One region of the Porticoccus sp. GXU_MW_L64 genome, then DNA from elsewhere that is predicted to be linked to it. Evidence: predicted binding sites of a transcription regulator. Region 1 holds the regulator's gene; the other holds the start of a gene.

Evidence for each region. Region 1 encodes LexA, which represses DNA repair genes until DNA is damaged. Its sites were predicted from a motif close to ACTGTNTNTANANACAGT; they were not measured.
Region 2: a site for LexA is predicted at 8,765-8,782, ahead of ACVBEJ_RS12555 (bifunctional prephenate dehydrogenase/3-phosphoshikimate 1-carboxyvinyltransferase). Genes of this name have one in related genera too.

What each region holds. Positions count from the first base shown of each region.
Region 1 is NZ_JBRKJK010000006.1:219,595-234,855, reverse strand. It holds gene ACVBEJ_RS06495 (PepSY domain-containing protein) at 1-116, opposite strand, end outside; gene ACVBEJ_RS06490 (glycine zipper 2TM domain-containing protein) at 259-837, opposite strand; gene ACVBEJ_RS06485 (DUF502 domain-containing protein) at 1,081-1,674, shown strand; gene hrpB (ATP-dependent helicase HrpB) at 1,813-4,335, shown strand; gene ACVBEJ_RS06475 (class I SAM-dependent methyltransferase) at 4,396-5,151, shown strand; gene ACVBEJ_RS06470 (TatD family hydrolase) at 5,317-6,129, opposite strand; gene ACVBEJ_RS06465 (transglycosylase SLT domain-containing protein) at 6,381-8,378, opposite strand; gene ACVBEJ_RS06460 (universal stress protein) at 8,460-8,909, opposite strand; gene ACVBEJ_RS06455 (hypothetical protein) at 8,948-9,430, shown strand; gene topA (type I DNA topoisomerase) at 9,604-12,249, shown strand; gene ACVBEJ_RS06445 (hypothetical protein) at 12,402-12,650, shown strand; gene lexA (transcriptional repressor LexA) at 12,734-13,348, opposite strand; gene ACVBEJ_RS06435 (DUF6763 family protein) at 13,614-13,913, opposite strand; gene ACVBEJ_RS06430 (asparaginase domain-containing protein) at 14,243-14,734, opposite strand; gene tdh (L-threonine 3-dehydrogenase) at 14,831-15,261, opposite strand, start outside.
Region 2 is NZ_JBRKJK010000016.1:50,237-65,497, forward strand. It holds gene scpB (SMC-Scp complex subunit ScpB) at 1-157, shown strand, start outside; gene rluB (23S rRNA pseudouridine(2605) synthase RluB) at 150-986, shown strand; gene ACVBEJ_RS12525 (YciK family oxidoreductase) at 1,070-1,828, opposite strand; gene ACVBEJ_RS12530 (HAD-IA family hydrolase) at 1,825-2,484, opposite strand; gene ubiG (bifunctional 2-polyprenyl-6-hydroxyphenol methylase/3-demethylubiquinol 3-O-methyltransferase UbiG) at 2,586-3,293, opposite strand; gene ACVBEJ_RS12540 (TRZ/ATZ family hydrolase) at 3,405-4,727, opposite strand; gene gyrA (DNA gyrase subunit A) at 4,956-7,511, shown strand; gene pheA (prephenate dehydratase) at 7,603-8,688, shown strand; gene ACVBEJ_RS12555 (bifunctional prephenate dehydrogenase/3-phosphoshikimate 1-carboxyvinyltransferase) at 8,823-11,054, shown strand; gene cmk ((d)CMP kinase) at 11,340-12,032, shown strand; gene rpsA (30S ribosomal protein S1) at 12,193-13,872, shown strand; gene ACVBEJ_RS12570 (integration host factor subunit beta) at 14,113-14,409, shown strand; gene ACVBEJ_RS12575 (lipopolysaccharide assembly protein LapA domain-containing protein) at 14,887-15,186, shown strand; gene lapB (lipopolysaccharide assembly protein LapB) at 15,193-15,261, shown strand, end outside.

The sequences.
Region 1 (15,261 bases):
TTGCGGCTGATATCTGCGTTAGCTGGCAGGCTGGTCAGGCCGATGTTGGCACCAAGAAAAAGCGCGCAGAGGAACTTGCCGGTATACCTGGGTAATACAGTGGGTAGGTAGTTCATAACAGGTTCCTCTACTGATGGGGCAAAGTTTAACCCGGCGGCAATTAGTGCCGGGCTAATAATGCGGTACAGGGATGTGCCGCTGCTGGCGTAGCCAGCGCGAGCTCAATAAACTCAAGCACTTCCGCGCAAGTGTGCCGGATTAATAGTGTCGGTGTGCGGGGCGCACATCTACCACTACTTTGATGCGTCTGCCGGGGTCGTATTGGGTGCGAGTTTTATACACCCGGCCATTGTAGCGGTATTTTACTTTATACCCGACGATTTCCTGATGATAGTCGTAATAACCGCGATCCCGATAGCCATGATGACGGTGTTTTTTGCTGACGTCTGAAGCGATGGCTGCGCCCAGCACTGCGCCCACCACGGCGCCTGCACGTTTGCTTTTTTTGTGGTTGCCCAGGGCGTGTCCCACACCGCCGCCAATGATGGCGCCGATCAGCGGCTTTTTAGAGGAGCCGCGGTCGTAGTAGTCGTAACCATCGTCATGGCGATAGTCGCTGTGATAAGTGCGAACTTTTTTGTAAATAGGCTTTACGCTGATCACTCGGGCGTAGTCCGTGTGGTTGCCGTTGTAGTGGTGTTTGCTGTAATGGCGATCGTTATGCCTGTCATAATAGTCCCGATGGCCGCCGGCCATTGCACTGCCAGACAGGGTTGCCAGCGCCACAACAACCAGCGCCGGTTTTAACAGGGCGGATTTTAATATGGGTGTTTTCATGGTCATTCTCCTTTAGGGGTGGGGCCGGTTTTTCCGACTTGCTGGAAAGATTAACGGAGGTAACCTGAATGCAACCTGAATCAGTACAATGAGCATAGAACCCGGCACAAGCCCGGTATTCATGTTTGTGACACGCCGTCAACCCTTCCCAGGGGCTCGTCGCCAGCATCCATGCTGGTCAGGTTCACAAACATTAATATCGAGTTTATGCCTTCACATCAGACGTGATAGCAAGGAATGACAATGAAAAAGATCTTTATCGGTGGCGTCATGGTGCTGTTGCCAGTGGTGATACTGGCGGCGGCGTTCAAATGGCTGTTTGCACTGATTACCAACTGGATTCAACCGCTTACCAATCTGGTGGTGGGGGATAACCGATTGCCGGAGCTGGTGGGCGACCTGATTGTGATCGCCATTATTCTGGTGCTGTGCTTTGTGGTGGGTTCTCTGGTCTCAACCCGTATTGGTGCCTGGGCCCATCGGCTGTTCGACCGTTACCTGCTCAAGCTGGCGCCGGGTTATCGCATGGTCAAGGAGGTGATCGCGCAGTTTTTTGGCGATGCCAGCAAATCCCCGTTTGCCAATGGCGAAGTGTGCCGGGCAAAAATATTTGGCCCGCAAAGCCCCACCAACGTCACGGCACTGGTGACATCCCGTCACGACAATGGTGACTTCACTGTATTTGTACCCACTGGCCCCAATCCCACTTCTGGCAACATGTACCACCTGAAACCAGAGCAGGTAGAGCTGCGCCCGGATATCAAACTGGAAGATATGATGCGCACCATTATTGCCTGTGGCGCTGGGTCGGGAGATTTGTATAAAAAGATCAACTGAGCAATCCCGGTTACACCGCGGCGTACCCAAGATGGGTTTTACTTTCTGTGACCGTGGCCAGCAGGGATGCTGGCGACGAGCCTACATGGATGTATGCACGGCGTGTTACAGAAAGTAAAACCCATCTTGGGTACGCAAATGACCAAGCTGAAAATGACTGACAAGCTGCCAATTCAAGAGGCCCTGCCAGAACTGCTAAAACACTTGGCCGCCACCGACCAGGTGGTATTACAGGCCCCCCCCGGTGCCGGTAAAACCACAGTGGTTCCTCTGGAATTATTGCAACAACCCTGGCTGAACAACCAAAAAATACTACTGTTGGAACCCCGCCGTATGGCGGCACGAGCGGCAGCAGAGCGTATGGCGCAACTGTTGGGTGAAGCGGTGGGCAAAACCGTGGGTTACCGCATGCGCCTGCAGAGCAAGGTGAGTGCCGAAACCCGTATCGAAGTGATTACCGAAGGTATTCTTACTCGACTGCTTCAGGACGACCCGTCTCTGGAAGGGGTTGGTGTGGTGATATTCGACGAATTTCACGAACGCAGCCTGGACGCCGACCTGGGGCTTGCCCTGACTCTGCAAGGGCGGGCCCTTTTTCGCGACAGCGAGAGGTCGCTGAAACTGTTGGTGATGTCCGCCACCCTGGATGGCGAACGTATAGCGCAGATGTTGAGTGGCGCACCGGTGGTAACCAGTCAGGGGCGCAGCTACCCGGTGGACATTGTCTACGCCAAGAATCACAAAACAGGCGACCCGGTCGAGCCGTTAGTTGTCGATACGGTGATGCGTGGGCTGGCAGAAACCAGTGGCAGCCTGTTGGTGTTTCTGCCGGGGCAGCGGGAAATTACCCGAGTTGCCAACGGCCTTCGGGAACGGCTGGCGGACAGAGAAGATATCCTGCTGGCGCCGCTCTACGGTTCTCTCAGTTTTGAACAACAACGCCAGGCCATCGCTCCGGCTGAGGCCAATGTGCGCAAAATTGTAATCAGCACCAATATCGCTGAAACCAGCCTCACTATTGACGGCATAACCACTGTTGTGGATTCCGGGCTGGCGCGGGAGCCTCAGTTCGATCCCAACAACGGCATGACCCGCTTGCGCACCCGGCGTATATCCAAAGCCTCCAGCGTGCAGCGGGCGGGGCGGGCAGGGCGTCTGGGCCCCGGTGTTTGCTATCGCCTGTGGAGCGATCAGCAGCAGCAATCTCTGGCGAGCCACGCCACCCCGGAAATCCTGCAGGCGGATCTGGCACCCCTGGCTCTGCAGTTACTGGCCTGGGGGGTGGATGATCCCAACGAATTGCAGTGGCTGGATGCGCCTCCCGGTGGAGCCTATCGACAGGCGCTGGAGTTACTGGCATCGTTCGCGGCCGCCCGCGAAACCCAAGGTGGCCACTGGCAGTTAACCCCCCATGGTCAACGTATGGCCGCCATGCCTTGCCATCCGCGGCTTGCCAATATGTTATTGCTGGCAAAGCAGTGGGGCTTGCAAAAAAGCGCCGCTGATCTGGCCGCGTTATTGTCTGAGCGCCTTCCTGCCAATTGCGGGGTAGACCTGGGAGATGCCCTTGGCTTGTTGGCAGCCCAACGTTGCCCTCCTGCGTTGAAAGGCTGGCAACAGCGGGTGCGTGAACAGTCTCGACGCTACCTGGCCCTGTGTGATAAGGCCCATGTGGAAAAAACGGTGGATGCCTGTCTGGTATCAGGTTTGCTGTTGGCGCTGGCGTACCCGGATCGGATTGCTCAGCTCAAGACTGACAACAACTACCAACTCAGCAATGGCCGCCTGGCGCAGTTGTCGCCGCACAGCAGTTTGCAGGGAGAGCCCTGGCTGGTGGTGGCTGAATTGAGCGGGCGGGTGGGTAGCGCCGAAGATCGCATTTACGGTGCCGTGCCGCTGTCGCCACAATTGTTCGAAGACCACTTGGCCGGGCTGCTTGGTGTGGTAGAAAAGGCACACTGGGACGACCGCAGCGAGCAATTTATCGCCCAGCGCCAGCAGCGCATTGGCGCCATTGTGCTGAATGCCGAGCCACTGGCGGGGGTGGCCAATCAACTAAAAACCGCAGCGTTGCTGGATGTAATACGCAAACGGGGCTTGCGGATATTGCCGTGGACAAAGGATATACAGCAGTGGCGCTACCGGGTGCAGTTGTTGCATCGCACACTTGGAAACCCCTGGCCAGACCTGTCCGACGAGGCGTTAATCGACAGTTTGGATGATTGGCTGGCTCCCTACCTGGAGCCGATCTCTCGCCTCAGCCACTTTCAGCAACTGGATTTGGCGGTAATACTGGCCAACCTGCTGCCATGGCCGTTACCACAAGAGCTGGAAAAACTGGCTCCTGCCAGGCTGTCGGTGCCCTCAGGTTCTTCCATTGCCGTAGACTACAGCCAGTCGCCACCGGTGCTGGCGGTAAAACTCCAGGAAATGTTTGGCTGCCTGCAAACACCCAGCATTGCCGGAGGGCAGGTTGAATTGATGGTGCACCTGCTGTCTCCAGCACGGCGGCCTTTACAGATTACTCAAGATCTGGCGAGCTTTTGGCGCAGTAGCTACCAGCAGGTGAAAAAAGAAATGAAAGGACGTTACCCAAAACACCCGTGGCCAGATAATCCGCTGCAGGCATTGCCCACCGCAAAGGTAAAAAAACGTCTATAGTTACCCGGTCAGCTCATTGGTTTACGAGTTGGCATTTCTTATATTTTTGGAGGGAATAACATGAAAACTCAATTATTCATCGCGGCATTGATGTGTGCTGCTACCACAATTGGCGTTGCCGCCGAGCCAGACCCGGTAGTCACCAAGCTGTCGAAAGCTCTGCAGGCAGAGGTTCGTACAGACAGTGAAAAAGCCCGTGATCGCAATCGCCGCCCCATACAAACCCTGAATTTTTTTGGCCTGAAAGACGATATGGCGGTGATCGAAATTATGCCTGGCGGTGGTTGGTACACCAAACTGCTGGCCCCCACTTTGGCGGACAAGGGCAAGTTGACCGTTGCTATTGGCGCAGGGCGCTTGGGCAGTCTGCTGGAGCAACCGGGCTTTGAAAAGGTATCAGTCGCCGGCGAAAAAACCACCTTTGCCCGCTCTACCGACGAGCCGCTACTGTACACCGTCAGTAATATCGACCTGGGTAAAGCCAAAGCAGATATGGTGTTGACCTTTCGCAACTACCATAACCTGGATACAGCCTCCCGTAAGGAATTGAACAAAGCGGCTTTTGCGGCACTGAAACCCGGCGGCATTTACGGTGTGGTAGACCACACGCGCCGCCATATGCAGGAACTAACCCGAGAAAACCGCCGCCGTTTTGATCCGGTACAAGCCATTGTGGAAATACAGGCCGCAGGTTTTGAATTGGTCGGCTACTCGCCACTGCATTACAAATTGGACGATGAACTGCGTTACGAAGTAGGACGCAAGTCGGTGACGGGGAATACGGATCGCTGGACGTTGAAGTTTCGCAAGCCCTAAAAGATAGGGCGCGCTTTGCGCTTACAGTGAACAGGACGCCCGCGTTGCGGCTACAGATGATAGCCGCCGGAGCGTCTGTCATTGTGAACAGAGCGCGGCGATCTCGGTCGCTGCGCTCCCTCGCGATGACAATTTTCTACCAAATGGCTCGTCGCTATTGTGCAATCAAATGCGAAAAAAGCGTTTCGCCGTATCCGTAGTCCCCGCCGCTATTTCCTTCTCTGGCAATTCATAATGCCGGCTCACTTCCTGCAATACCCAAGGCAAAAACGCCGGTTCGTTGCGGCGGCTTTTTTTCAGGTGTTTGGGCATTGGGTCGATAGTACGGGGCAGCAGGTAGGGGGCGTCGCTTTCCAGCATTAACCTTTGCAAGGGGACGTTTTTTACCAGTTGCTGCAGTTCGGTGCCCCGGCGTTCGTCGCATATCCAGCCAGTGATGCCGATATGTAAATCCATATCCAGGTAATTGAACAGGGCCTGTTTGGTGCCGGTAAAACAGTGGATAACCCCATCTACCAAATGATCCCGATATTCCCTAAGGATTTCCAGTTGCCGCTGGTGGGCGTCCCGTTCGTGCATAAATACGGGTAAACCCACTTCTGCTGCTACTTGCAGTTGGGTTTCAAAGGCTCGCTGTTGTTCCTCGGGGGTGGAAAAATTGCGGTTGAAGTCCAGCCCGGTTTCGCCAATGGCGACTACCTGAGATTTACTCGCCAAGGCTTTCAAGTCTTCGGCGCTGTTGTCTGTCCATTCGCTGGCATGGTGGGGGTGCACGCCTGCGGTGCAGTACAGCATATTGGGGAATTGCTCGGCATAGTACTCACACAGCTGGGCGACAATTTCATTGCTTTCCATATCCGTGCCGGTAAGTACACAATGCTGAACACCGGCTTCCAAGGCGCGCTGCAAAATGTCATCGCGGTCATTGGCAAAGGCTTTGCTGGCCAGGTTAAGGCCGATATCGATTAAAGAGTTCACGGTGTTTAGAGGTTTGTTAATTTTCAGGATGGGTAGTGTATCGCTTTGCGCCCAAACTTGAAGACATGAATCCCCAGCTGCTTGCCGTGACCGTGGCCAGCATGGATGCTGGCGACGAGTCTACAGGGATGTATTTACGGCGAGTCACGGCAAGCAGCTGGGGATTCATGTCCTGCGCCAAATCTACAGGAAGTCGGTGGATTACGCCGCTACGCGTCTAATCCACCCTACGGAAAGATTATCTCGATGGGTTATAGCAGCTGGGCCTTTTCCTGCTCGTCGAGCATGCGGCTATCCGAACCCAGCAGGTGAGCGTAGATCATGGAAAACGCCAGCACGTTTTGCACGTAGTGGCGGGTTTCCTTGAAGGGAATGGTTTCAATCCAGGCATCAAAATGCAGTTGCATGTCGCTGTTTTCCAGCCAGCGCTTTACCCGGTGAGGGCCGGCGTTGTAGGCGGCGGTGGCGAGGATGCGGTTGTTGTTAAAGCGGTCCAGCAATTCCCGGTAATAGCGGCTGCCCAGTTCGATATTCTTTTGCGGGTCCAGCAGTTGCTCATTATTTGCCAGGTGGATTTTGTACTTGCGGGCGGTTTGCCGGGCGGTGGCGGGCATCAGTTGCATCAGGCCGCGGGCGCCAACGGGAGATATGGCGTCTGTGGCCAGGGCGCTTTCCTGGCGGGCAAGGGCCAGCAGCAAGTGCTTGTGGATAGCCAGTTCGGTGCTTTGGTGGGCGAATTGCGAGTGGTGGTCGATGGGAAAGCGGCGCTCAATGTCATTCCAAAAACTCGCCTGGATCATGCTGACGATGGCCTGGTTGCTCCAGCCCCAACTTTGCGCCAGTTCTGCGGCCAGTTGCCACTGGCGTTCGCTGAAATTGCGGCTGGCGTATTGCCACTCTCGCCGGGCCGCCAGTGTGTCGCCGTGGTGATACAGCTCCCGGGCGCGGGCCATGGCGGGAATCAACGCCAGCATTTTCACATCGGCATCACTGGCTTGCGCCGGTGTGTGGTTCATCTGGTAACTGCCCCCCAGCCATTCGCTGGCCAGGAAACCATAAAAGCTGCGCTGCTGAGCCAGCTCTGCATACACCGGTGCCGGGTCTTCGCCATTGAGTTTTTGCGCCAGCCGCGCTTGCCAGTATTGCCAGCGGGACTCCTGGCGATATTCCTGGGGCAAAAGCTGCAGCCACTGCTGAGCATCGCTCCATTGAGCAGCGTTCAGGGCCTGGCGAATGCGCCATTCCAACAGTGCAGGGGTTGCTTCGGGCAGGGTCTGATGCAGCCACTGATCCGCCGCTGCACTGGCTTTCTCTTTGTGCAGGCCTTTGATAATGCGCTCGTTAATTTGGCCCTTGGCCTGCATTTTGAAAGAGTGACTGCTGCGATAACGCTGCCAGTGCTTGAGCGCTGCCTGTGGGTCTTCACGACTGAGGCGGCGCAGGTTGTGCTCGATTACCGCCAGCATTTCCGGGCTTTGATCGGCAAACTGGGCATAGTTGCCAATGCGATGAGGATTTTTACTGGCAGCGCTGGCATTGGCAGCCCAGGTGGAGTAGGGCTCTGCCTTAAGCCGTTTTTGCAGGTAGCGGGCCAACTTGTACTGGCGGTTGGAAAGCGCTTTGCTGTAGCGCTGCCAGATGAGCTTGTCATCGATCAGTTGGTGTTCTTCCAGCTGCGCAAACAACTTGTTGCAGGCTTTGGGTTGGGATTTGCCCTGGTTCCACAGAACCAACCCCTGCTGCAAAGCATCTTGTTGTTGCTGTTCGTTGCCGGTGCGGTAGCGGGCGTACTGGTAGTAGCAGCGCAGTTTGGCGTCTGCAAGGCTGGGCTTGTAGTAGTGCACAAAGTCGCTGCCACGCCTGCTGTTTTTCAGGGCGCGAAGCCACTGTAAACGCACCCTGTCGGCGATGCGCTGGCCCTGGTAACGGTCCAGAAAACTGTCTATCTCAAGGCGTGGCAGCTTGTGCAGCCGGGGCTGGAGGTGCGCGTATTCCAGGTAGGGTTTCAGGGGGTAGTGTTGCAGCTTGCCCAGTAGCCGGTGGAACTCATTGCTGTTGCCCCGGCGCAGGGCTTTAAGGGCTTGCTGGTAGTCTTGCCGTTGTTGTTCCAGCTGGCTGCTGTCAACGCTGTTGAGTGAGCCGGGGTTGATAACAATCGCGCCGCTGGTGATGTCGCTGCTTTCCGGCGCGGCAACCAAACTGCCACAGCCGATAAATGCTGAAATCGCGAAAATAGCGCGCCACTTCATAAAAAGCCCTGAGATACTGTTAAAACAAATGTTTGACTTTATCTTTTATCGACAGTTCTTCATAGATTATGAATGTAAAATTCAGTTTTCCTCCCTTATTCGCACCGCCAGTACATCGCAGTCTGCGCCATGTATAACGCCGTTTGCGGTCGACCCCAGCAACAGGGCAAGACCGTGGCGACCGTGACTGCCCACCACAATCAGGTCTACCTGGTTTTCTTGCGCGTAGCGATGCAGTTCGTGAGCTGGTTGGCCTACCATGACCCTCTGCTGCTCTGCGGCCACAGAAAGTGTGCTACCGTGCTGCGCCAGACGGCTTCGGGCTTGTTCCTCCAGCTGGCTTTGAACCTCGGACAAGTCCATGGGTATATCGCCGCCGTAGGCAAATGACAGCGGTTCCTGTACGTGCATCAACGTGATTTTCGGCCGCTCGTTGGGGTTACTGGCATACAATTCGGCGACCCGGTCTACCACTTGCCGGGATTCCGGTGACAAATCCAGGCCGACCAGGATGTGTTGATAGCTGGACATGGGCAGTCTCCTCAATTAATTAAAGGTCTATTGAAAGTATGGAATATATTTGGGTCATTGTGGTGTTGGCGCTGATTCTTTCGCCCATTATTGGACTTAAATCATCTCCAAGGCAAAAAAAACTGGAAACCCTGCGCCGCTGCGCTTCCGCCGCCGGCTTGCATGTGAAACTTGCCCGCCGTCCGGATGCCCGGGATGATGAGCGCGATCTGGATTCTGTCAGCTATCTTTTGCCCTGGGGTGGCAATGCCCCGGAGGGGTTGCGGCCCTGGGTGTTAACCCACAACAGTCGTCGTGGTATGGAGGCGCAATGGTCCAACTGGCGCTGGTTTCAGGGGCCTGCCGAACTGAGTATTGAGGAATCGCTGGGGCAGTTGTTGCCCAGCCTGCCCTCCGGAGTTACCGGCCTTGTTGCGTCCCGTCAGGGGCTGGCGGTTCACTGGCTGGAACAGGGGGAGGAGGGGGATGTTTGCGCCCTTGTGGATGTTCTCAAAACCCTGCGACAAACCCTGCAAAAGTAGCCTTCATTACTATCAGTTATTTTCTGGGAAGAAAAAATTTTTCTTGACCTGTGCCGGTTCTGTGCGTGTATATTCGCCACTTTCACCCCGCTGAGGGTTCAGTTTGGGGCGATCGTTTGACGTTGGTATTGACTTTGCGGCCGGGATGAGCTGCTAATCGGATTGAAAACTATATGGGAAAATCACTGGTTATTGTGGAATCGCCGGCCAAGGCGAAAACCATCAACAAGTATCTGGGCAAGGATTATACGGTGAAGTCCAGTGTGGGTCATATTCGTGATCTGCCCACCGGCGGTGGTGCTCGCCAGCCCGTAGACCCAAAGGCTCGCGCCAAGGCCGCTGCCCTGACCCGTAAAATGTCGCCGGAAGAAAAAGCCAAACACAAGCGCCGCAAAGCCAAAGAACAACTGGTCAACCGCATGGGCATTGACCCGGATCGCGGTTGGAAGGCCAATTACCAGATTCTGCCAGGCAAGGAAAAGGTGGTGGCGGAGCTGAAAAAACTCGCCAAAGACGCCGACCATATCTATCTGGCCACGGACTTGGATAGAGAGGGGGAGGCCATTGCCTGGCACCTTCAGGAAGCCATTGGCGGTGACCTGGGCCGCTACAAGCGGGTGGTGTTTAACGAAATTACCAAAAGTGCCATTAAAGGTGCCTTTGCCGAACCCGGCGAACTGGACAACAACCGGGTTAACGCGCAGCAGGCGCGCCGCTTTCTCGACCGGGTAGTGGGTTATATGGTGTCGCCGCTGCTGTGGGAAAAAGTCGCCCGTGGTCTGTCCGCCGGGCGCGTGCAATCCGTGGCGGTGAAAATGCTGGTGGAGCGGGAACGGGAAATTCGCGCCTTTGTGCCAGAAGAATACTGGACGGTGCAGGCGGATCTGGAGCGTTGTGCCGACGACCTTGAGCAAATCATCCGCTTTGATGTGGCCCGTCATCAGGGCAAAGCCTTTCGTCCCGGCAACAAAGCGCAAACTGACGCTGCCCTGGCGCAGCTGAAACCGGCCCATTATCAAGTCAGCCATCGGGAAGACAAACCAACCCGCTCAAAGCCATCAGCCCCATTTATCACGTCCACCCTGCAGCAGGCGGCCAGTACCCGCCTTGGTTACGGGGTGAAGAAAACCATGATGATGGCCCAGCGATTGTATGAGGCTGGCTACATCACTTATATGCGTACCGACTCCACCAACCTCAGCAAAGAGGCGGTGGAGGCCTGTCGGGAATTTATTGGCGTGCGTTTTGGCGATAAATACCTGCCCGACGCCGCCATTGCCTACAGCAGCAAATCCGGCGCCCAGGAAGCTCACGAAGCCATTCGCCCTTCCAATATCGACATCATGCCCGGTGACCTGTCGGACATGGAGGCGGACGCCCGCAAGCTCTACCAGTTGATCTGGCAGCAGTTTGTGGCTTGCCAGATGGTGCCTGCGGAATTTACCAGCACCACGGTTACCGTCACCGCCGGTGATTACGAACTGCGGGTGAAGGGCCGGGTGATTCGTTTTGACGGCTACCTGAAAGTGCTGCCTGCTCATCGCAAGAAAGACGACGATGTGGAATTGCCGGACCTGGCCGTGGGCGACGAACTGAACCTGAATATCCTCATTCCCAACCAGCACTTCACCAAACCACCAGCGCGCTACAGCGAGGCGTCACTGGTCAAAGAGCTGGAAAAACGCGGCATCGGCCGCCCATCCACTTATGCATCGATTATCTCCACCATTCAGGATCGCGGTTACGTGCGGGTGGAAAACCGGCGTTTTTACGCGGAAAAAATTGGCGATATTGTCACCGACCGCCTCAACGAGAACTTTACCGACCTGATGGACTACGGTTTTACCGCCGCCATGGAGGAATACCTGGACAAGGTGGCAGACGGCGACCTGGATTGGCAGGACGTACTCAACCGCTTTTACAGCGACTTTTCCGCCAAGCTGGAACAGGCGCAGAGCGAACAGGGCATGCGCCCCAATGCGCCCTCGGAAACCGATGTTCCCTGCCCCAAATGTGGCCGTCATATGATGGTGCGCACTGGCAGTACCGGGGTGTTTTTGGGCTGTTCGGGCTACGCCCTGCCGCCGAAAGAGCGCTGCAAAGGCACCCTAAACCTGCTGCCCGGGGATGAGGCGATAAACGTAGACGACGATGACGAAGCGGAAGCACGTCAGCTGATGGACAAGCGCCGTTGCAAAAAATGCAACTCCGCCATGGAAAATTATCTGATCGACGAAAAGCGCAAAATCCATATCTGTGGCAACAACCCGGATTGCGATGGTTTTGAGGTAGAGCAGGGCACCTTTGTGATCAAGGGCTACGAAGGCCCGGTGCTGGACTGCGACAAATGCGGCAGCGAAATGCAGCTAAAAACCGGTCGCTTTGGCAAGTTCTTTGGCTGCACCAACGAAAATTGCAAGAACACCCGCAAACTGCTGAAAAACGGCCAGCCGGCACCGCCAAAAATGGACCCGGTGCCCATGCCGGAATTGCAGTGTGTGAAAGTGGACGACCACTACATTCTGCGCGATGGTGCCAGCGGCCTGTTCCTGGCCGCCAGTCAGTTTCCCAAGCACCGGGAAACCCGCTCGCCGCAAATCGCCGAGATGCTGCCTCATAAGGACTCCATCGATCCCAAATACAGCTTCCTGTGGTCTGCTCCGGTAGCCGATCCGGACGGTGTGCCCACCTACGTGCGCTACAGCCGTAAAACCAAGGAGCAATATGTGCAGGCGGAGGTGGAAGGTAAGTCCACCGGCTTCCGCGCCTGGTACAAGGGCGGCAAGTGGGAGATTGAGGATAAGCGCAAGAAGAAATAAAGGTGGCAGGTCGCTTCGCTCACAGGTAACAGGGCGCGCTTGTGCGCTTACAGGGGGGGGCAACTGTATTCTGTAGCGGGTGCAGCTCCCGTTTTGTCACCTCTGTTTTGTGCTAAACTCTCCCAATTCTCTGGTTTAACAGATGTAACCCCATGCCCACTACGCTTTACGAAATTGTTCAACTCTCCAACGGTGACTACGCGTTGCAACGCACGGATGGTGGCGGCGAGCCATTGGTGCGAATATGTTTTTCCAAAGAGGCCCGGCATTATCTGCAAGAATCCAGTGTGGAAGTGGCCAGAGCCATGATTGATGCGGGTATTGAGGTGGTTGAGCAGATCAATGAAGAAGAAGCGATGGAACAGGAAGTGCGCGAGGAATCGCCGCGGTTGTTGCATTAAAACCCCGTCATTGCGAGCGCAGCCAACGGGGGTTATCAAGATTGCCAGGTTGTTCTCCGGACTCCTTGCAATGACGGGATGAATTACATATCCGTTCGTAAAACCCCCACGCTCAGCCCCTCGATGGCAAATTCCTGTTCCCGCAGATTTACCACAATGGGCTCGAAGTCTTCGTTTTCCGGCAACAGGTGAATTTCGTATTTGCTGCGAGTGCGTTTCAGGCGTTTCACAGTAACCTCATCGTCCACCCGAGCCACCACCACTTGGCCATTTTCCGCTGTCTGTTGACGGTGAACCGCCAGCAGGTCGCCATCCATAATGCCAATGTCCTTCATGCTCATGCCCTGTACTTTTAAAAAGTAGGAAGCGGCAGGGTAGAACAGTTGTTCTGGTACTTCGTAGTAATCCTCGACGTTTTCCTCTGCCAGAATCGGGCTGCCAGCAGCTACCCGGCCCACCACCGGCAAGCCATCCGGTACGCCGTCTTCCACCAGCAGGCGAATGCTGCGTGAGCCGCCGGGAACAATCTCGATAACACCTTTGCGCTCCAGTGCCTTGAGATGCTCCTGGGCGGCATTGGCAGAGCGGAAGCCCAGCGTTTCGGCAATTTCGGCACGGGTGGGTGGGAAGCCGGTATCGTAGATATACTCTTTGATCAGTTCGAGAATTTGCTGCTGGCGGGCGGTGAGGTCAATCATTGGATTTTCCTTTGGCTGGGAAAGTCTTGGCAAACATAAATGTGGATTTATATACAGCTGTAACTTTGTCCAGTATGGCTCTGTGAGGGCGTGGATGCAAGGGGAATTTCCAAACTATTGAATTTCCAAACTGTGCTGCCATGGCGAAAAGCACAGCAGTTCGGTAATCTTATGCTGTTTGCGGTGTTCTGGTCGAGATTGCTTCGCTGCGCTCGCAATGACAGAGTCGTTGGAAAGCAGGGTAGAGTTGCTTGAAGTTGAGGAGTTAGCCGTTGTTTATATCGAGGGTTGCCAGGGGGTCCTGAACGTTGTCGGGAATAACAATGTCGTCCAGTTCGTGGCTGTCTTCGCGGCTGAGTTCGTAGGAGGCGCGCCAGTCTTCCGGCGCTTCGGCGCTGAGTATCAGCATTTGCCCCCAGGTTTCAAAATCCAGTTCGCTGATTTCGCCGCCCAGTAATTGAATATCAATGGTGCCGGCACTGTCGTCTACCGCGACCACTTCAAACAACACATCCTCTGCAGCGTCCTGATACCAGGAACCAATTTCAGGGTAGTGTTTGGCCACGGCTGTGCTCCCATCTGGATGTTGAGTTAGGGCCTGTTCACACTAATCGAGTTACAACAGTGGCGATTCAATTAGTGTGAACAGGCCCTAAAACCCTATCATTGCTGAAGTGGCTTGCCTATCGCCGTTGGGTGCCTACAGCGCGCATTGGTTTTTACGGCAACAGTGGTTTTTTATAAGCATCGTAAATTCAAGGAATTAGCGATGGAAAAGTGATTTTGCTTATAGGAGAGAAGAATAAAAAGCGGCTGGGTAATGAAAAAAATATCTAAAGAAATGACGGTGAAAAGGGCCGTTAAGACCCTTTTGATACGGATAAAAAGTGGGTTTTACGGGTTTGCGGGCTCAAAGCGGTTGGCGGCGACATTTTTTACCACTCGGGTGGCGTCAAACAGTTGCCCATTCATGGTGATATAAACCCCTGGCTGCACCGCTTGCAGAGCGCCAAGGGCGCAGCCGATATTGAAGATGGCGTCGGTCTCGCGGAAGACCGCCGGTTGCAGAGCACCGGTCATCAGAATGTGCTTCCCCGGTACCTGTTCCCGCAACCATTTGCCGGTTTCCACCATGCCGTCGGTGCCGTGTGTTACCAGAACATAATCGCTGTCGCAGTTTTTTACCCGGTCGACGATAAGCTGGCGATCTTCGTCGGTGAGGTCCAGGCTGTCTTTGCGCAATACAGAGGTCACTTCAAACTCAAAGCCCACTTCCATGCGTTTAAGCAGCTCGCCAATCACCGGGTCGCCCACCTGGTAGTCGCTCTTGGCGTCGAAGTAAATTTTGTCGATGGTGCCGCCGGTGGTGATGATGTTTATTTTCATAGACGTTGTTTTCCAGTTACGTCATCCTGAACGCAGTGAGGGATCTCATTGTGTGGATGAACATCGAGATCCTTCGCTGCGCTCAGGATGACAATATTATTTGAGCCAATCCAAAATTACTTTCCCCGAATGCCCGGAGGCCATCATTTCAAACCCTTGCTGGAAATCATCCACAGGGTAGTGGTGAGTGATGATGGGTGCCAGGTCCAGGCCGCTCTGAATCAGGCTGCTCATTTTATACCAGGTTTCAAACATCTCGCGGCCGTAAATACCTTTTAATATCAGCCCTTTGAATATCACCTGGTTCCAGTCGATAGCCATCTCGCCAGGTGGGATGCCCAGCATGGCAATGCGGCCGCCGTGGTTCATGTTGTGCAGCATGTCGTTAAAGGCCACCGGTACGCCGGACATTTCCAGGCCGATATCAAAACCCTCGGTCATGCCCAGTTCTTTCATTACCGTGGGCAATTTCTCATTGGCCACATTGACAGCGCGACTGGCGCCCATTTTGCGGGCCAGGTCCAGGC
Region 2 (15,261 bases), on a different contig from region 1:
TATCGACCCGGAACTGACGCTGGATATCGATCAACCCCAAGTGGACACGGAACAGCAGCCCACTGAGGCAGATGTGGATGAAAGCCCGGTCGATCACAGCGAGGCACCAACTCCGGAACAGCACGATAACAACCCGGACAGGCGCGACGATGTCTGAAGCAACGGTTACCGAAAAGCTGCAAAAAGTATTGGCCGCTGGCGGGCTTGGTTCCCGCCGGGCGCTGGAACAGTGGATTGCCGATGGCCGCGTGCAGGTCAATGGCAAGGTGGCCACCCTGGGAGACCGGGTGGCCACCGACGACAGTATTCAGGTGGATGGCAAACCCTTTGCCCGCAAATCCGCCGACACCCGCCTGCGGGTGCTGCTGTATAACAAGCCCCTGGGGGAAATCTGTACCCGCAACGACCCGGAAGGCCGCCCCACGGTATTTGATAGACTGCCAAAACTGATGGGGGAACGCTGGGTGTCTGTGGGCCGCCTGGACATCAATACCAGTGGCTTGCTGCTGTTTACCAACGATGGCGAACTGGCCAATAAACTGATGCACCCCAGCAGCCAAATTGACCGGGAATATCTGGTGCGAGTGCACGGAGATGTGTCGGAAGACAGCCTTAAAAAACTCCGCGAAGGGGTGCTGTTGGAAGATGGCATGGCCAAATTTTCCGATATCGTCCCCGGTGAAGCCAACGGCGCCAACCGCTGGTTTACCGTGGCCTTGATGGAGGGGCGCAACCGGGAAGTACGCCGCCTGTGGGAATCGCAGGATGTGGAAGTTAACCGCCTCAAGCGAGTGCGCTTCGGGCCCATATTTTTCCCGTCCTACCTGCGCGAAGGCCAGTGGATCGACCTGGAGCCGCAAGACATCAAGGCCCTGTGTCGACAGGCGGGCATCGACAAAGTACGCATTGCCAGTCTTACCCCCCAAGAGCGCAAAAACCGCGAACGCCAGGAACAGCGCCTGCGGGCCAAAGGCCGCAAAAACTGAATAACCCCGCTAACGCGCAGTCTCGTAGGGCGGATTAGCGCAGCGTAATCCGCCGTTTGCTTGGTATGTTGGTCTAGCCATATTTACTGTGCATCTATGCTTTCCCCCGAAACCCCTTTACTCTCCGGCCCCATCAAGTACAAATAAGCCGGCATTATGTCTTCCGGAGTTGGCAATGTGCCCGGGTCTTCCGCCGGGTAAGCACCGGCGCGCATGGCGGTGCGGGTGGCGCCGGGGTTGATGCAGTTCACCCGGATATGACCAATGCCCTCGACTTCTTCGGCCAGCACTTGCGCCAGGCCTTCGGTGGCAAATTTTGATACTGCGTAAGCCCCCCAGTAGGCGCGGCCCGTGCGCCCGACGCTGGAGCTGGTAAAAATCACCGATGCGTCTTTCGATTTTTCCAACAGCGGCAGTAAGGCTTTGGTCATGGCAAATCCGGCGGTCACATTTACCTGCATTACCTGCTGCCAGGTGCTGAGTTTGTAATTGGTGATGGGAGTGCGCTGCCCCAGCAGGCCGGCGTTGTGCAGCAGGCCATCAATGCGTCCGCATTCTTCGAACAACTTGTCGGCCATTTCGGAGTAGTGGTCCTCTGTGGCGCTTTCCAGGTCCAGAGGGAAAATGGCCGGTTGTGGGCCGCCAGCGGCGACGATGTCATCGTACACCTGTTCCAGTTTGGCTGTGGTTCTGCCCACCAGAATCACTTCGGCACCGCAGCTGGCAAAGGTGAGCGCGGCAGTGCGGCCAATGCCGTCACCGGCGCCAGTTACCACAATAATGCGGTTGGCCAGGCAATCGTGGGCGGCCTGATAATTTTGTGCAGTGGCACTTTCGGTCATAACAGTTTTTCCACAATGGGCAGTAAGTCTTCGGATTGATGGGCAATGTAATTCGCCTGCCAGTGGCTGACATCTTCATCCGGGTTCAGGTAGCCGTAGGCGGCGGCGATGGTGGTGGCCCCGGCATTGCGGCCTGCCTCTATATCCCGTAAATGATCGCCCACCATCAGGGTATTCTGTGCCTGACAGCCAATCTGCTGGCAGGCCAGATGTACCGATTCCGGGTGGGGTTTGGTGTTGGTAACGTGATCTGGACAGACCACCGCGGCCGGTTTCAGGTTCAGGCCGGCAACGATAGGGGTGGTGTAAAGCACCGGTTTGTTGGTGACTATGCCCCAGGGGATAGTGTGTGCCTCAAGGCGGGCGAGCAATCTGTCCAGGCCGGGAAACAGCCGGGTTTTGTTGGTTAATCTGTCGATGTACAAATCCAGCAATCGCTGTCGCAACGGGTCGAAGGCCGGATCGTCAACGGCAAGTTGAAAAGCGGTTTCCACCAGCCCAACAGAGCCGTGTGAAACTGCGCTGCGCACCTGGGAATAATCCATGGTGGCGCGATTTTCTTCCCGCAGCAGTTGATTCACCACATCGGTAAAGTCCAGAGCGGTGTCCAGCAGGGTACCGTCCAGGTCAAAAAGTACAGCGTCGATTTTTGGCATGTTGTTCTCTTTTTACTCTGTCATTCTGAACGCGGCGAAGAATCTCAGTGTTGCAGCCACTATTGAGACCCTTCGCTGCGCTCAGGATGACGGGTTGGAGACTATTCGGGTTTACGAGAGTGAATCAGATAATTTACCCCCACATCCCGGTTATCCAGCCGATAGGTTTTGGTAAGCGGGTTGTAGGTCATGCCGGTCATATGCTCGATACTCAGTCCCGCTTTTCTGGCCCAGTTTCCCAGTTCTGAGGGGCGAATAAATTTGCTGTATTCGTGGGTGCCTTTGGGCAGCAGCTTGAGTACATATTCAGCTCCCAGTATGGCCAACAGGTAGGCTTTGGGGTTGCGGTTGATGGTGGAGAAATACACATGGCCACCAGGTTTGACAAGTTGTGTGCAGGCGGTAATAACCGATGCCGGGTCGGGCACGTGTTCCAGCATTTCCAGGCAGGTAACAACGTCGTATTCACCGCCTTGTTCAGTGGCCAGTTGCTCGGCGGTAATTTGCTGATAATCCACGACAATACCGCTTTCCAGTGCGTGCAGTTTGGCGACATTGAGTGGCGCTTCGCCCATATCGATGCCGGTAACCCGTGCGCCCCGTTGCGCCAGTGATTCACTTAAAATACCGCCGCCACAGCCCACATCCAGCACTTTTTTACCCGCCACCGGCGAGTGTTGGTCAATCCAGTTGGCGCGCAGCGGGTTGATGTCGTGCAGGGGCTTGAATTCGCTGTTCGGGTCCCACCAGCGAGAGGCGAGGGCTTCAAACTTTGCGACTTCGGAATTATCTACATTGAGTTCTGACATATCTTCGCTTCGTTTTTAATAGAGTTTACAGGGCGCGCTGCGCGCTTACAGGTGACAGGATACAGGGAGGGCGGAGCGGGCCTGTAACCTGTAAGGGCGAAGCCCGCCCTGTTACCTGTTGACTATCTTTTGCTGCCATTCTTTTGTTCTGGCAATGATTTCTTGTTGATCCAGCGTGGTTAGCTCTCGTTCCCGCAACAATGCCTTGCCATTCACCCAGACATGGCTCACCCGGTGGCTGCATTCGCTGTACACCAGTTGCGATAGCGGGTTGTACAGGGGGTGGGCTTCCAGTTCGTCCAGGCGCACAGCGGTCAGGTCCGCCGCTTTGCCCACTTCTATACTGCCAATGCGGTCGGCCATGCCCAGCGCTTTGGCGCCATTAAGAGTGGCCATGCGCAGGGCGCTGTGGGCATTCAGTGCGCTGGCGTCGCCGCTGATGCCTTTGGCTAACAGTGCGGCGGTTTTCAATTCACTCAACAGGCTCAGGTCGTTATTGCTGGCGGCGCCATCGGTGCCCAGTGCCACGTTGATGCTGTTATCCAGTAATCGCTGAACCGGGCACAGGCCGCTGGCCAGTTTGAGGTTGGATTCCGGACAGTGGATCACATGGGCGCCACTGTTTTGCAACAGCGTCAGATCGTTGTCGTTCAGCTGGGTCATATGCACGCACTGGGTTAGTGGCGACAAGGCTCCCAGCTGATTGATGCGCTCGATTGGGCGCAGGCCACTGTTGCTTTTTTCGTCGCTGATTTCCTGGGCGGTTTCGTGCAGATGAATATGAATGGGTGTCGCCAGTTCCTCGGAATAGGTGGCGACTTTTTGCAGGGGCTCGTCGGAAATGGTGTAGGGCGCGTGAGGGCCAAAGGCAATCTGAATCAGGTTGTCGTTTTTGTGGTCATCCCGCAGCGCCAGGCCTTTGTGTATGTAATCGTCGGGCCCGCTGCCCCAATTGCTGGGGAAGTCGAATACCGGAAAGGCTACCTGGGCGCGCATACCGGTGCGGCTGGCGGCTTCGGCAATGGCCTCCGGAAAAAAATACATGTCGGCAAAACAGGTGGAGCCACTGCGGATCATCTCCGCCATGGCCAGGTTGGTGCCGTCACGGACAAAGCGCTGGTCTACCCACTGCTGTTCCGCTGGCCAGATATGATCGCTGAGCCAAGTGTGCAGTGGCTGATCATCTGCATAGCCGCGCAACAGGCTCATGGCAGCGTGGCCGTGGGCGTTTACCAGGCCGGGAATCAGCAAATGCTCGTCAAGGTCAACGGTTTCGCTGGCAGTATATTGATTGGCGGCTTCTTTCTGGGTGGTGATGGCGATAATTTCACCGCGCGCAATCACCACAGCACAGTCTTGCAATAACTGGTTGCGGGGAACCACCGGCGCCAGCCAGCGAGCGTTGATAATCAGGTCCACGGGGGTGGGGATCATAGTGCTTTTCTGCGTGTTGACGAAGCGCGCAGTATACAGGTGGAAGGACACAGGATACAGGTGACAGGACGCGCTTCGCGCTACAGGAACACCCCTGTAACCGGTAAGGGCGAAGCCCGTTCTGTCAGCAGGCAAAGCCTGCGTCCTGTTACCTTTTTTATGCTATTATCCCGCGCTTGTGTCTGGCCTCTATCGGGTCATAAAAAATCATAAGGAATACACAAAAGCATGGGTGATATCGCCAAAGAAATCCTGCCGGTAAATATCGAGGACGAGCTGCGTCAATCCTATCTGGATTACGCCATGAGCGTGATCGTCGGTCGGGCCTTGCCGGATGTGCGCGACGGTCTCAAACCGGTGCACCGCCGGGTTCTGTTCGCCATGAACGAACTCAAGAACGACTGGAACAAGGCCTACAAAAAGTCCGCCCGTGTGGTGGGTGATGTGATTGGTAAATACCACCCTCACGGCGATACCGCGGTGTACGACACCATTGTGCGCATGGCCCAGGATTTCTCCCTGCGCTACCCGCTGGTGGACGGCCAGGGCAATTTTGGTTCCATCGACGGCGATTCCCCGGCGGCCATGCGCTATACCGAAATCCGCATGGACAAAATCGCCCACTCCCTGTTGGCGGACCTCGACAAAGAAACCGTGGATTTTGTGCCCAACTACGACGGCAACGAGATGATGCCGGACGTGTTGCCCACCCGGGTGCCCAACCTGCTGGTGAATGGCTCCTCCGGTATTGCCGTGGGCATGGCCACCAATATCCCGCCTCACAACCTGGGGGAAGTGATTCGCGCTTGCCTGGCGCTGATTGAAAACGAAGACATCACCATCGACGAATTGATGGAGCACCTGCCGGGGCCGGATTTCCCCACCGGCGCCATTATCAACGGCAAGGCGGGCATTTTGCAGGCCTACCGCACCGGTCGCGGGCGCATTTACATGCGCGCCAAGGCAGAGGTGGAAACCGACGCCAAGGGCAAAGAGCGCATCATTATTCACGAAATTCCCTATCAGCTGAACAAGGCGCGTTTGATTGAGAAAATCGCCGAGCTGGTAAAAGAGAAAAAGATCGAAGGCATTTCCGAACTGCGCGATGAGTCTGACAAAGACGGTCTGCGGGTGGTTATTGAAATCAAGCGCGGCGAAATGGGCGATGTGGTGCTCAACAACCTGTACGCGCAAACCCAGCTGGAAACTGTTTTTGGCATCAATACAGTGGCGCTGGTGGACGGCCAGCCCAAGCTGCTCAACCTGAAAGAGCTGCTGGAAAACTTTGTTCGCCACCGCCGCGAAGTGGTAACCCGCCGCACCGTTTACCTGCTGAGAAAAGCCCGGGAGCGCGGCCATATTCTCGAAGGCCTGGCGGTGGCCATTGCCAATATCGACGAAGTGATCGAACTGATCAAATCCTCGCAATCCCCGGCGGAAGCCAAAGAAGCCTTGATTGCCCGTGGCTGGGCGTCCGGCAAGATCAGCGAATTCCTGCAGCGTGCCGGCGCCGATGCCTGCCGCCCGGAAGAACTGTCAGACAAATTTGGCCAGCGGGATGGCATGTACTATCTGTCGCCGGAACAGGCTCAGGCCATTCTGGAGCTGCGCCTGCACCGCCTCACCGGTATGGAGCACGACAAACTGCTGGCGGAGTATCAGGACAAACTGGCGGAGATTGCCGAGTACCTGGGTATTCTGGCGAGCCCCGAGCGGCTGATGGAAGTGATTCGCGAAGAACTGGACGCCATTGTCAGCGAGTTTAACGACGAGCGCCGCACGGAAATCATCGAATCCAAGCACGACTTGACCGTGGAAGACCTGATCAGTGAAGAAGACCGGGTAGTGACCATCTCCCACGGTGGCTACGCCAAGACCCAGCCGTTGGATGACTACCAGGCTCAACGCCGTGGCGGTATGGGCAAGTCTGCCACTCAGGTAAAAGACGAAGATTTTATTGAACACCTGCTGATCGCCAACACCCACACCACCATTTTGTGTTTTACCAATGCGGGCAAGGTGTACTGGCTGAAGGTGTACCAGATTCCGGTGGCCGGGCGTCAATCCCGTGGCCGCCCCATGGTGAATCTGTTGCCGCTGGAAGAAGGGGAACGGGTGACCTCCATTTTGCCGGTAGACGAGTACAGCGACGACAAATTTATCTTTATGGCCACCAAATTTGGCACCGTGAAGAAAACCCCGCTGTCCGCCTTCTCCCGCCCCCGCAGCGTGGGCCTGATCGCCCTCGACCTGGTGGACGGCGACCGTCTGGTGGGCACCGCCATCACCAATGGCGACAGCGAAGTGATGCTGTTCAGCTCTGGCGGCAAGGCCATGCGTTTTGCCGAGGGCGATGTGCGTTCCATGGGGCGTATATCCCGCGGTGTGCGCGGTATCCGCCTGCCGGAAGGGGAGCAAGTGCTGTCGCTGATTATTCCTCAGGAGGGCGGCAAGGTGCTGGCGGTATCTGAGCATGGCTACGGCAAGCAAACACCAGTGGAAGACTACCCCACCAAGGGGCGTGGCGGCCTGGGTGTAATCGCCATTCAAAGCTCCGAACGCAACGGCCAGTTGGTGGGTGCCGAGCAAGTGTTTGACGGGGATGAGGTGATGCTGATCTCCGACCAGGGCACCCTGGTGCGCACCCGCTGCGAAGAAATCTCCACTTCGGGTCGCAACACCCAGGGTGTGCGCGTGATTCGCCTTAAAGAAGGCGAGCAACTGGTGGGCCTGGCGCGCATTGAAGAACAGGATGAAAAAACACAAGCTGACACCGAAACTTAACAATTTGTCATGCTGAGCGCAGCGAAGCATCTCTGTACCAGATTTGGAGTTTGAGATACTTCACTGCGCTCAGGATGACGGTAGAGAAACTATGTCCAACGAAAACGAATTGAACGAACTGCGCCAGCAGATCGATGGTATCGATAAAGAATTACTGGCGCTGATCAGCAAGCGCGCCAATTGCGCCCAGCAGGTAGCCGAGGTAAAGCAGGCCGCCGGCGAATCGGTGTTTTACCGCCCGGAGCGGGAAGCCCAGGTATTGCGCAAGGTGCTGGAAAAAAACCAGGGCCCCTTGGACGACGAAGAAATGGCGCGTCTGTTTCGGGAAATCATGTCCGCTTGCCTGGCCCTGGAAGACCCCATCAAGGTTGCCTACCTGGGACCTGAGGGCACCTTTACCCAGCAGGCGGCCATCAAGCACTTTGGCCACTCTGCAGTTACCCTGCCCATGGCAGCCATTGACGATGTGTTTCGTGAAGTGGTGGCCGGTGCGGTGGACTATGGAGTGGTGCCGGTGGAAAACTCCACCGAAGGTGTGGTCAACAACACACTGGACAGCTTTCTGGATTCCAACGTGGGCATCAGCGGTGAAGTGGAATTGCGTATTCACCAGCACTTCCTGATCGGCCCCAACACCAAACCGGAAAATATTACCCGGGTTTACTCCCACGCTCAGTCCCTGGCCCAGTGCCGTTTATGGCTCGATGCCCACTACCCCAGCATCGAACGGGTAGCGGTAAGCAGCAACGGGGAAGCGGCCAAATTTGTTAAAGGGGAGTGGAATTCGGCGGCTATCGCCGGTGATATGGCGGCGGATTTGTTTGAGCTGACCCGCCTGCGTGAAAATATTGAAGACCGCCCGGACAATTCCACCCGCTTCTTTATTATTGGCCGCCAGCAGGTGCCCGCCAGTGGCGACGACAAAACCTCGGTGATTGTCACGGCCAATAACCACGCCGGTGCCCTGCACGACCTGTTGCTGCCGTTTCACAGCGCCGGAATCGACCTGACCCGTATCGAAACCCGCCCATCCCGCACCGCCAAATGGAATTACGTGTTTTTTATCGATTTGAAAGGACACGTGGACGACCCCAACGTGAGTCAGGCATTGGATCAGGTGCGTGACAAAGTGGCGGATTTGAAGGTGTTGGGGTCCTATCCGAAGGGCGTGCTTTGAGCTGCGGGTTACGGGTTGCGGGTTACGGGCAGCTCATCGAATACTGTCATCCTGAGCGCAGCGAAGGATCTCAGTACCTGTTTATAGTAAGAGATTCTTCGCTGCGCTCAGAATGACATAGAGCAGATGTTTTAATGCCTTCCTCTGAAATCAACAAACTCGTTGTAATCGCCCTCGGCCTGATCGGTGGCAGCCTTGCCAAAGCTGCGCGTGAGCGCGGACTTTGTAACCAGGTGATTGGCGTAGTTCGCAAGGCGGAAACCGCCCAGCGCGCAGTGGAGCTGGGCGTGGCAGATCGCGTAGTGCTATCGTTGGGCGAAGTGGCTGCAGAACTGGGCGATGGCGATGTTGTGGTGATCGCGGTGCCGACTCTGGCGGTAGCCGATACCATGCAGGAAGTCGCCAGCCAGGTGAGCAACGCCGTTACCATTACCGATGTGGCCAGTGTAAAAGGCAGCGTAGTGGCGGATGCCCGGCGTATTTATGGCCACATGCCGCCGCAACTGGTGCCCGGTCACCCCATTGCCGGTGGCGAAAACAGCGGTATTGAAGCGGTTAACCCGGAACTCTTTATTAACCACAAAGTGATATTGACCCCCGACCAGGCCACCGGCGCTGAACACCTTCAGAGGGTGGAATCCCTATGGCGGCAGGTGGGTGCTACTGTGGAGCAAATGCCGGTGGCCGAACACGATGAAGTATTGGCTGCCACCAGTCACCTGCCACACATGGTGGCCTTTTCCCTGGTGGATACCCTGGCTGCCATGCGCGACAACCGCGAGATATTCCGCTACGCCGCTGGCGGCTTTCGCGACTTTACCCGCATTGCCAGCAGCGACCCGGTGATGTGGCACGACATAGCGCAAGCCAATAAAGGTGCCATTGTAGACACCATCGACAGATTGACAGACAACCTTCGCCAGATGCGCACCGCCATCGACACAGGCGACAGCGAATACTTGTTGGGAGTGTTCACCCGCGCCCGGGAAGCCCGTAACCACTTTACAAAAATGCTGGAAAAGAAAGCGTATATGGAACCTGAAAACAACCACAACCTGACCTTTACCGTGCAACCGGGAGGTACCGTTAGCGGCGATATCCGCGTGCCCGGCGACAAATCCATGTCGCACCGCTCCATTATGCTGGGTTCCCTGGCACAAGGTGTTACCGAAGTGACCGGCTTTCTGCAGGGAGAAGACAGCCTGGCCACCCTGCAGGCGTTTCGCGATATGGGGGTTGTGATCGAAGGCCCCAATGAAAATGGCAAAGTGACGATTCACGGTGTTGGCCTGCACGGTTTAAAAGCCCCGGCGGGCCCGCTGTACCTGGGTAACTCCGGCACCTCCATGCGCCTGCTGTCGGGGCTGCTGGCTGGTCAGGCATTTGATAGCGAGCTGACCGGTGACCACTCCCTGTCTGGCCGCCCCATGAACCGGGTGGCCGAACCGTTGCGCACCATGGGTGCCCGCATTGAAACCGCCGACAATGGCAGGCCGCCATTGCGCATTAAAGGTGGCAGCCAGCTGACAGGCATTGATTACCCTCTGCCCATGGCCAGCGCCCAGGTGAAATCCTGCGTGTTGCTGGCGGGTTTGTACGCCGAAGGGGAAACTCGCACCACCGAGCCTGCTCCCACCCGTGACCATACCGAACGTATGCTGTGTGGCTTTGGTTACCCGGTAGAGCGGGACGGTGCCAGTGCCACGGTTCGCTCCGGCGGCAAGCTCAGCGCCACGAAAATTGATGTGCCTGCGGACATTTCCTCTGCCACCTTCTTTATGGTGGCCGCCGCCATCGCTCCCGGTTCCGACATTACCTTGCAGCATGTGGGCATTAACCCCACTCGCATTGGCGTGATTAATATTCTGCGTCTGATGGGTGCTGATATTGAGCTGCACAATAAGCGCGAAGTGGGCGGCGAACCGGTGGCAGATATTCAGGTGCGCTACGCGCCATTGCGCGGCATTGCCATACCGGAAGATCAGGTGCCGCTGGCCATCGATGAATTCCCGGCGCTGTTTGTGGCCGCTGCCTGTGCCGAGGGGCAGACGGTACTGACCGGCGCTGAAGAACTGCGCGTGAAAGAAAGTGACCGCATTCAGGCCATGGCGGACGGTTTGCAGATACTGGGTGTGGATGCCATAGCCACCCCGGATGGCATGGTTATCAATGGTGGACAGATCGGTAGCGGCGAGGTGGAAAGTTGCGACGACCACCGCATTGCCATGTCTTTCGCCATCGCCGGGTTGCGGGCTTCCGGCCCGGTGCGTATTAACAACTGTAACAATGTGGCGACATCATTCCCCGGTTTTGTGGAACTGGCTCAAAGCGTAGGAATACAGGTTACAGGTGACAGGACGCGCTGACGCGCTACAGGAAAAGCGCCCCTGTAAGCTGTAGCCCACAAAGTGGGCGTCTTGTAAGAGCGAAGCCCGCCCTGTAGCTTGCCCCGGTTTTGTGGAACTGGCTCAAAGCGTAGGAATACAGGTTACAGGTGACAGGACGCGCTGACGCGCTACAGGAAAAGCGCCCCTGTTAGCTGTAGCCCACAAAGTGGGCGTCCTGCAAGGGCGAAGCCCGCCCTGTAGCTTGCGTAGCAAGCGTGCTTATCGAATAGAACTGAGATATTGAATCTCACACGGAACGTATTTATGACAATAGAAGTACCCGTAATCACCCTCGACGGCCCCAGTGGTTCTGGCAAGGGCACTATTTGCCAGCTGCTCGCCAGGCATTTGGGGTATCACTACCTGGACAGTGGTGCACTGTATCGCCTGTTGGGGTTGGCGGCGCGTCGTCATGGTTTGGCCCTGGACGACATTGAGGCAATTTCTGTACTCGCCGCCCACCTGGATATCGCCTTTGAAACCACCGACAAAGGCGTCAGGGTGCGGTTGGAAGGGGAAGATGTCAGCCGCGATATTCGCACCGAAGACGCCGGCGCCGATGCCTCGGTAGTGGCGGCCATTCCCGCAGTGCGCGACGCGTTGTTGCACCGCCAGCGGGTATTTATTCAGGCGCCGGGCCTGGTGGCGGATGGCCGCGATATGGGTACGGTGGTGTTCCCGTTGGCGCAGGTGAAAATATTCCTCGATGCCAGCGCGGAAGTACGCGGGGAGCGCCGTTACAAGCAGTTGCTTGACAAGGGTGAATCTGTTAACCTCGCCGCCCTCGTGGAACAGGTGCGGGAAAGGGATGAACGGGACAGAACCCGTAACGTATCCCCGCTGGTGCCGGCCCACGATGCAGTGGTTATCGACTCCTCGTCCCTGACCATTGAAGAAGTGCTGAATTCGGTGCTGGTGATTGTCTCTCAAAGAGGTATCCCCGCTTGGGGTTTGTAAGCCGAATTTACGCTTAAAAAGCGGGAAAATGGTGTGATCAGTCAGAATCGCGCGCTGTTTTTCCTATATATAGATGACCCGTATAACTGACTGTACGGCTAAGGGCTTCCGCATCATCCATTCAACTGGATGCAGGCCCGCTACTACAGGTAGATTGTTCATGAGCGAAAGCTTTGCAGAACTCTTTGAAGAGAGTTTAAAAACCGTTGAGATGGCCCCTGGCGCCATCGTTACTGGCGTTGTTATCGATGTTGACCGCGACTGGGTTACCGTTCACGCCGGCCTGAAATCCGAAGGTGTTATTCCCGCCAACCAGTTCCTGGACGAGAACGGCGAATGCACTCTGGAGGTAGGTGACGAAGTACAAGTTGCATTGGAGGCAGTAGAAGATGGCTTTGGTGCCACTCGCCTGTCCCGTGAAAAAGCCCGCCGCGCCGAAGCCTGGATTGCTCTGGAAGCAGCCCACGAAGCGGACGAGGTGGTTAAAGGTGTTATTTCCGGCAAGGTTAAAGGTGGCTTCACCGTTGATGTACAAGGCCTGCGCGCCTTCCTGCCGGGCTCTCTGGTGGATGTTCGCCCGATTCGCGAAACCGCCCACCTGGAAGACAAGCCGCTGGAATTCAAAGTTATCAAGCTGGACGCCAAGCGCAACAACGTGGTGGTTTCCCGCCGCGCGGTGATGGAAGAAGTGAACAGCGCCGAGCGCGAAGAGCTGCTGAACAACCTGGAAGAAGGTGTACAGCTGAAGGGTATCGTCAAGAACCTGACCGACTACGGTGCGTTCGTAGATATGGGTGGTATCGACGGCCTGCTGCACATTACCGATATGTCCTGGAAACGCATCAAGCACCCCAGCGAAATCGTTGCTGTTGGCGACGAGATCGACGTGAAAGTGCTGAAGTTCGACCGCGAGCGCAACCGCGTTTCTCTGGGCCTGAAGCAACTGGGCGAAGACCCCTGGGTGAACATCATTGGTCGCTACCCGGAAGGTACCCGCACCAAGGCGAAAGTGACCAACCTCACCGACTACGGCTGCTTTGCTGAGCTGGAAGACGGCGTGGAAGGCCTGGTACACGTTTCCGAAATGGACTGGACCAACAAGAACATCCACCCGAGCAAAGTGGTACAGCTGGGCGACGAAGTGGAAGTGATGGTTCTGGACATCGACGAAGAACGCCGTCGTATTTCTCTGGGTATCAAGCAGTGCCAGGTAAACCCCTGGGACGACTTCGGCACCCGACACAGCAAAGGCGACAAGCTCAGCGGCAAGATCAAGTCCATCACCGATTTCGGCATCTTTATTGGCCTGGATGGTGGTATCGACGGCCTGGTTCACCTGTCTGACATTTCCTGGAACGAAACCGGTGAAGAAGCGGTTCGTAACTTCAAGAAAGGCGACGAGCTGGAAACCGTTATCCTGTCTATCGACGCCGAGCGCGAGCGCATCTCTCTGGGTGTCAAGCAGCTGGACAGCGACCCGTTCAACGACTACCTGAACGCCAATGACAAAGGCTCCATCGTCAAAGGTGTGATCAAGGAAGTGGATGCCAAAGCTGCCATCATCACCCTGGCGGACGAAATCGAAGGCACCCTGAAAGCCTCCGACATCAGCCGCGAGAAAGTGGAAGATGCCCGCACTGTACTGAAAGAAGGCGAAGAAGTAGAAGCCAAGATCGTCAATGTTGATCGCAAGAACCGCGTGATCAGCCTGTCCATCAAGGCCAAAGACTTCGCCGAAGAAAAGGCCGCCATCAAAGAGCACAGCAAGCAGTCCGCAGAAGCGGCCAAGCCTGCCACTCTGGGTGATCTGCTGAAGGCGCAGATGGAAGGGAAAGACTGATCTTTCAACTTCGCATCTGAGTCTTGAAGAAGGGGTGGCTTAGGCTGCCCCTTTTCGTTGTTCTTTGTCATCCTGAGCGCAGCGAAGGATCTCTTTACTGGTTACGAATTACGAGATCCTTCGCTGCGCTCAGGATGACAGTGTCCTTACGTCTCTCATTTTTCATCCCCCGTCTCTCATTTACTTGCATCAACAAGTAAAAAAGATAATACTTTCAGTGGCTTGTGAAAGGTGATAATGATGACCAAATCCGAACTAATCGAACGACTCGCCACCCGTCAGGATCAGTTGATGCCCAAGGACGTGGAGTATGCGGTAAAAATGATTCTGGAAAGCATGACCGACGCCCTGGTGGATAACCGCCGTATAGAAGTGCGTGGCTTTGGCAGCTTCTGCCTGCATTACCGGGCACCGCGTATTGGCCGCAACCCCAAAACCGGTGATTCTGTCGAACTGTCTGGCAAATACGTACCGTACTTCAAGCCCGGCAAAGAACTGCGCGAGCGGGTTAATGACAGTATGCTGCGCGAGCTGTAATGTGCCGTGCATGTCATCCTGAGCGCATATATGTCATCCTGAGCGCAGCGAAGGATCTTGTGTAGACAAGCGACAAGATTCTTTGCCACGCTTCGCTCGCAATGACGGTGTTCAGGGTTTTGCCGGATACTAGGGGGTGTTAACAATCAGTTAGCTACTACTGCTGGAGTTCATTTTTTGTTCCAGCGAGGCAGAAGGAGTGCCGTGTAGTTACTCTACATAAGCGACTGATAACGCGGCTGGGGCAGAAAAGGAGCCCAGCCCTTCGGGTTGCCCCTGAAAAGGCGCCCAGCCCTTCGGGTTGCCCCTGAAAAGGCGCCCCTCGTTGTTGCTCGTCGCTCATTTGGAGTGACCAAACCACACTCCTCGCGCCTAGATGGGCGCCTTTTCAGGGGCAACAGTAGTGGTTAACTGATTGTTAACACCCCCTAATGTCGCTACGCTCAGAATGACAAACCCTACTTTACGGTTATCTCCATGGCCCTGCTGAAAAAAATCCTGCTTTATCTGTCCCTGCTGATTGTGCTGTTGCTGGGTATCTGGATTGGCCGTGACAACACCCAGGAAGTGAATTTCATTTTACTGGGCTTCCAGTTGCCCGAGGTGGAACTGGGTATGTTTGTGGCGTTGCTGTTTATTGTTTTTGTCTCTCTGGGTACTTTGTTGACCTTGCCTTCCATGCTGAAGTACCGCCATAAGGCAAAACGTTATCGGCAAAAATTGCTGGCGGTGGAAACCCGGCTCTCTCAAAAAAACCTCACCAAACAACAGCCGTAATTCACAATGGGGCTGGTAGAAACTGCAATTGTTGTGCTGGCCGCCTGCGCTGCCCTGCTGACGGCCTGGTACCTC